Thiosulfativibrio zosterae: one gene and its partner. Each later gene encodes a partner of the first gene's protein in a complex. Links are inferred from orthologs where the notes say so. Each region holds a gene or a part of one and is shown in the gene's direction. Other genes may lie near its edges.

What was found.
Region 2: the proteins of holA (region 1) and dnaN are in contact, whole or in part, in a cryo-EM structure (PDB 8GIZ), measured with the Escherichia coli proteins. The link is inferred for Thiosulfativibrio zosterae from one-to-one orthologs.

What each region holds. Positions count from the first base shown.
Region 1 is NZ_AP021888.1:2,031,005-2,034,273, reverse strand. Bases 112-3,054 are described here. They hold holA (DNA polymerase III subunit delta), read left to right. Parts: upstream 112-1,046; coding sequence 1,047-2,063; downstream 2,064-3,054. Other genes in these bases: THMIRH_RS09370 (glutamate-5-semialdehyde dehydrogenase), read left to right, coding at 2,075-3,054; THMIRH_RS09380 (LPS-assembly lipoprotein LptE), read left to right, coding at 469-1,050; leuS (leucine--tRNA ligase), read left to right, coding at 112-467. In the rest of the region: more of leuS, read left to right, coding at 1-111; more of THMIRH_RS09370, read left to right, coding at 3,055-3,269. UniProt on the Escherichia coli protein: Part of the beta sliding clamp loading complex, which hydrolyzes ATP to load the beta clamp onto primed DNA to form the DNA replication pre-initiation complex.
Region 2 is NZ_AP021888.1:631-3,804, forward strand. The notes cover bases 1-2,848. They hold dnaN (DNA polymerase III subunit beta), read left to right. Parts: upstream 1-795; coding sequence 796-1,902; downstream 1,903-2,848. Other genes in these bases: dnaA (chromosomal replication initiator protein DnaA), read left to right, coding at 1-735; recF (DNA replication/repair protein RecF), read left to right, coding at 1,976-2,848. Outside these bases: more of recF, read left to right, coding at 2,849-3,061. UniProt on the Escherichia coli protein: Confers DNA tethering and processivity to DNA polymerases and other proteins. Acts as a clamp, forming a ring around DNA (a reaction catalyzed by the clamp-loading complex) which diffuses in an ATP-independent manner freely and bidirectionally along dsDNA.

The sequences.
Region 1 (3,269 bases):
GCACTTTGCAAAAGGTGACTGATGATATGGGGCGTCGCCTCAACTTTAACACCGCGATCGCCGCCACCATGGAGTTGCTCAATGAACTCACCAAATTCCAAGATGACTCGGCTTTAGGCAAAGCCGTCATGCAAGAAGCGCTTGAGCTGTTGGTGTTGATGTTGTCACCCATGGCACCGCACATTGCCCAAAGCTTATGGATTGCTTTAGGCAAAGAAGGCTTGGTGGTTCAGCAAGCTTGGCCTAAGCTAGATGAAAGCGCCTTGGTGAAAGATGAAATTGAAATCATGGTGCAGGTCAATGGCAAATTGCGCGGCAAAATAGAAGTGGCAGCCGATGCGGATAAAGCCATGATTTTAGCAATGGCAAAAGCCTGTGAAGGTGCCGCTAAATATATTGATGGATTTGAAATCGTCAAAGAAATTGTGGTGCCAGGTCGTTTAGTTAATATCGTGGTAAAAGGGTAAGATGCTTAATAATCTTCAAAATCGCCCCAAAACTAACCAGGCCTGGTTAGTTTTGGGCGTTTTTTGGGTGTTTTTAGGGTTATTAAGCGGTTGTGGCTTTCATTTAAAAGGCTTAAACCAAGTCGGCACGATGAGTTTTCAAACCGTAAAACTGTCTGCGGCATCTGGTGTTCGCGCGGATTTGGTGAACGCTTTAACGCAGCAACTTAAAATGTCGGGTGTAGAAGTGGTGGATGGTTTGGCGCAAGCGGAACTGGAGATTCGCTTGTCGCCTACGCAGACTCAAGCGTCGCGAACCAGTTTAACGGCGCAGGGAGATACGGCTTCTGAACTGATTAAACTCTCACAGCCTTTCAGTGCTTGGCAGGTTGCCGACAATACTTTAGTGGTAGAAGCCACGGCCAGCAGTTTTCGGGATCGTCGTTTAGACAGCGCCGCAGCATTAGCAGCAAATCAAGAACTGAAAAGTTTGCAAAAACAAATGGTACAAGAAGTGGCGTTACAGATGATTGATCGCATTTCACGAGCCAGCGCCCGTGCCAACGCGAATGCAGAATCTAAAAAGGTTCCCGCCACACAATGATTGTTGCCCCAGCCTTTATTAAACAACTGCAAGCCGCTCAGCTGACTATGCCGCCGATAGTGCTGATTTATGGTGAAGAGCCGCTTTTGATTCGCCAGTCGTTAGATGCGTTCCGTGCGTTTGCTAAAAACCAAGATTATTTGCAGCGTGACACCTATGAAGTCGATGCCAAATTTGATTGGCAATCGCTTGAAATGGATACCCAAGCCGGTTCTTTATTTGCCGAACGCCGTTTGATTGAATTGTCGATGCCCAGCGGTGCACCTGGAAAAGTCGGGGGCGATTTCATTCAAAAGTGGGCGCAGTTGCGGCATGATTCACCACCTGAAATTGTGCTGGTGATTTTGTGCGAAAAGTTGGATGGCAAACAAACCAAAAGCAAATGGGTGCAGGTGATTGAGCAAACCGGTTTGGTGGTGCAATCTCGACCTATTGAATTGAAAGCCTTGCCTGCCTGGTGTCAGCAACGCGCTCTGAGCGTGGGACTGAGTTTGGATTTGGAAGCCGCGAACGTTTTGGCGGAACGGGTTGAAGGCAACTTATTAGCCGCAGACCAAGAAATGGAAAAACTCAGCTTGTTGTTTGCGCAAGGCACGCAACTGCAGGTGCAAGACATTTTAAATAATGTTGCCGACCAAGCGCATTATCAGTTATTTGCACTCAGCACCGCCGCCCTCACTGGGCAAACCGCCTATGCGTTGCAAATTCTAAATCGCCTTAAACAAGAAGGTTTAGAGGCGCCAATTATTTTGTGGTTGTTGGCCAAAGAAGTGCGCACCCTAGTGCAACTGTGCGAGTTACAGCAAAAAGTCAGTTTGGCACAGGCATACAAACAGTTATTTATTTGGAACAGCAAGCAAGCGGAATATTCCCAAGCATTGCGGCGTCAGTCGTTGCAGGGCTGGCAAGAACTCTTGCGCTTATGCACCCAAGCCGATTTTGAAATTAAGGGCATTCGTAAAGGCGATGCTTGGCTCAGTTTAAATGATTTAGTGGTAAAGATGGCTCAGTAGAGAGGATAGAGATGGATATTCAAGCGTATATGCAAACCTTAGGTCAGCAAGCTCGTGCGGCCAGTCGCATTTTGGTGACGGCTTCAACGGCTCAAAAAAATCAAGCCTTGTTGGCAATGGCCGACAGCTTGGAAGCGCAAGCTGAGTTTTTAAAAGCTGAAAACGCTAAAGATTTAGCACAGGGCAAAGCCAATGGTTTGGACGCGGCCATGTTAGACCGTTTAACCCTTACGGACAAAGGCATTGCAAGCATGGCAGAAGGCTTGCGTCAAATCGCCAATTTGGCCGACCCGATTGGCGAAATCTCTGATATGAGCTACCGCCCATCCGGAATTCAAGTCGGTAAAATGCGCGTACCTTTAGGGGTGGTGGGAATTATTTACGAATCGCGTCCCAATGTGACGATTGATGCGGCGGCCTTATGCTTAAAATCGGGGAATGCAGCAATTTTGCGTGGTGGTTCTGAAGCGGCATTTTCTAATAGAGCCTTAGCGAGTTGCATCAAAAAAGGTTTGGAATTGGCTGAATTACCCACTGCCGCAGTGCAAGTGGTCGAAACCACGGATAGAGCTGCGGTGGGCGCTTTGATTACCATGCCACAATTCGTGGATGTGATTATACCGCGTGGAGGCAAAAACTTGATTGCTCGCATCAGCGAAGAAGCGCGCGTGCCGGTCATTAAACATTTAGATGGTATATGTCATGTGTATATTGATGCAGATGCTGATGCCGACAAAGCGGTCAAAGTGGCTTATAACGCCAAAACCCATCGTTATGGCGTATGTAATGCCATGGAAACCTTATTGATTGCCGAGTCTAGGGCAGCTGAAATCCTACCAGGCCTGGTTAAAATGTATCAAGAAAAAGGTGTGGAATGTCGCGGTTGCGCTAAGGCACAAGCCATAGTATCAATGAATGCGGCGAGCGATGAGGATTGGGCGACTGAATATTTGGATGCGATTTTGTCGATTAAGGTGGTGGCGGATGTTGAAGAAGCCATGGCGCATATTGCGCAATACAGCTCTGGACATACCGAGTCCATCATTACCGAAAACTACACCCGTGCGCGTCAATTTTTAGCACAGGTCGATTCCAGCTCGGTGATGGTGAATGCCTCTACGCGTTTTGCCGATGGGTTTGAATATGGCTTGGGTGCTGAAATCGGCATTTCAACCGACAAATTCCATGCGCGTGGCCCGGTGGGAT
Region 2 (3,174 bases), 2.0 Mb from region 1 along the record:
CGCTTTTATCGCTCGCTAGATGCCTTGCTCATTGATGATATTCAGTTTTTTGCCAATAAAGACCAATCTCAAGAAGAATTCTTTCACACCTTCAATCATTTACTAGAAGGCAACAAACAAGTCATCCTTACCAGTGACCGCTTTCCCAAAGAAGTGGATGGGTTAGAAGACCGTTTAAAATCAAGGTTTGGCTGGGGCTTAACCATTGCCGTTGAACCGCCAGAGTTTGAAATGCGCGTTGCCATTTTGATGAAAAAGGCTTCTGAGTTTGGCTTGTTATTACCTGATGAAGTGGCGTTTTTCATTGCCAAACGCCTGCGTGGTAATGTGCGTGATTTAGAAGGCGCTCTAAAACGCGTGGGGGCTTTTGCGCAGTTTACCCAACAAGCCGTCACAGTTGAACTTGCCAAAGAAGCCTTGAAGGACTTGCTGGCACTGCAACAAAAAATGGTCACCTTAGAAAACATTCAAAAAACCGTAGCCGATTATTATAAAATTCGAGTGGCGGATTTATTATCCAAAAAACGCACCCGCAACATCACGCGCCCAAGACAAATGGCGATGGGGGTTTCTAAAGAACTCACCAATCACAGCCTGCCTGAAATTGGCGATGCCTTTGGTGGACGCGACCATACCACGGTATTACACGCGGTGCGAAAAATCAAAGAACTGCGTGAAACCGATCACCGCTTTGACGAAGACTTTAACGCTTTAATTAGAATTATCACCAACTGATATCTTTGCACGAACAAAGGTCTCAACCCATTTATTGACTAGGATGACAGGGAATCTACTATGAAAATTAGCCTTTCTCGCGAAAGTTTATTGCGTGCGCTACAAACCGTGGCAGGCGTGGTCGAAAAACGCCAAACCATGGTAATCTTAGGCAATGTGCTGTTACAAATTCAACAAAATACCCTAACGGTTACGGCTTCTGACCTAGAAATCGAAACCCGTGCGCAAACTGAACTCGAAAGCTCACAAGGCGATTTCGCAATCACCCTACCTGCCATTAAGTTAATGACCATCGTGCGCTCTTTGCCTGAAGGCTTAACCATTGTTTTGAATTTTGAAGACGGCCGTTGTGACCTGTCAGCTGGGCGTTCGCGCTTTAAATTATCCAGCTTACCGGCTGATGATTTTCCAACCATAGACTTAACGCAAACCGAAATCTCTTTTGCACTGCAACAGCACCAATTGAAACAACTTATTCAGAACACCGCCTTTGCCATGGCTAGCCAAGATGTGCGTTTTTATCTGAATGGTATGTTGTTTGACATCAATCAAAGCGCGCTACGCGTGGTGGCAACCGATGGCCATCGTTTATCAACCTGCGCAACCACGCTATCAACCGAAGGCCTAGTACCTACCCAAGCCATTCTGCCGCGTAAAGGGGTTTTAGAGTTACAAAAGTTGATGAGTGATAATGATTCTTTGATTGAGTTTTCGTTAGCCAAAAATTACCTCACCGTGCGTCTAGAAGATACCGTGTTTACTTGCAAATTAGTCGATGGTCGCTTCCCTGATTACCGCCGTGTTATCCCGCAAAACAATGATCAAATCATTCAAACTGATCGTGAATTGTTCCGCAATCTATTACAGCGCGCCGCCATTTTATCCAACGATAAATTCAAAGGAATTCGCTTTGCCTTAGCAGCCAATCTGTTATCGGTGCATGCGCAAAACTCTGAACAAGATGAATCACACGAAGACATGGCGATTGATTATCAAGGCCCAGAAATGGAAATCGGATTTAATGTTAACTATCTGCTGGATGTTCTAAATTCGTTAAATGATGACCTAGTCACCCTGCGTATGAAAGATGCCAATAGCAGCTGTTTGTTTGAAACTCAAACCGATGTTTGTGAATGTCAGCATGTTATTATGCCGATGCGCCTCTAGCATTTTCCTCTAGCAATTCTGTGACTGTTTAAATCACTTTAAACAGTCATAACCTCAAGACACTTTCTTAACCTTGGCTAAAATCACCCAATTTTCTCTGCAAAACTTCCGTAATTTTGACCAGGCCTGGTTAAAACTGGCCCCAGGATTGAATCTGATTGTGGGGGATAATGCCGCTGGCAAAACCTCTTTAATTGAAGGTATTTGGGTTTTAGCCACTGGGCGGTCTTTTAGAACGGTTAAACCCTCGCAACTCATTCAACAAACCCACGCCGACTTAACCCTGTTTGCCGAAGTGGAGCAAGACGGTCAAACCCATAAACTGGGCCTAAACCGCACCGAACACTCTAGCACCTTGCGGCTGAATGGCGAAACCATTCACAGCCAGGCACTCTTGGCCAATAAATTGCCGGTACAACTCTTAACCCCCGAAAGCCATCGTTTGCTTGAAGAAGGCCCCAAAGCCCGCCGCCAATTTTTAGACTGGGGCTGTTTTCATCAATACCCCACTTTTAGCCAAGCTTGGCGTCATTATCAGCGCATTCTAAAACAACGCAATCATGCTTTGCGTCAAAAGCTCCCCAAAGCGCAAACCACTTTATGGGATGCACAACTGCTAGAAACCGCCGAACAGGTTCATCAAATTCGGCAAGCCTACACCGAACAACTTAAACCTTACTTGGATGAGTTTTGCCAAGCGATGATGCCAGAATTACAACTAGACATACAGCTGGGCTATAAATCTGGCTGGCCCAAAAACGCCGCAAGTTTGGCCCAATTGCTGCAAGACCACTATGCCAAAGATGCCCAACAAGGATTTACTCAGTATGGCTGTCATCGCGCCGACTTAAGTTTTAAACTGGATGGCCAAGATGCGTTGGTTAAATTATCGCGCGGCCAACAAAAATTATTTGTATGCGCTTTATTATTAGCCCAAGCCAGTGTCTATGAAAAACACAGTAACGCCCCTGTGATTATGTTAATTGACGACCTGCCAGCCGAGCTGGATGCCCAGCATAGGCTCACGCTATTAAAGCTGCTGGACTGCCTGAATATCCAACACATTATCAGCACCACCGCAGAAGAATTGGTCAGCGTGTTGAACCCAAAAACCACTCAAATATTTCAGGTCAAACACGGCCAAATTATTTCGGACTAAAATCTGCAGCTAAAAGCGCCAAAATAGCGCATTAAAACGCCTTAAACCCTTTCTAATTCACCTATTTAACTCAGGTTGTGATACAATCACTCGGTTAATTTTTTAATTAAAAA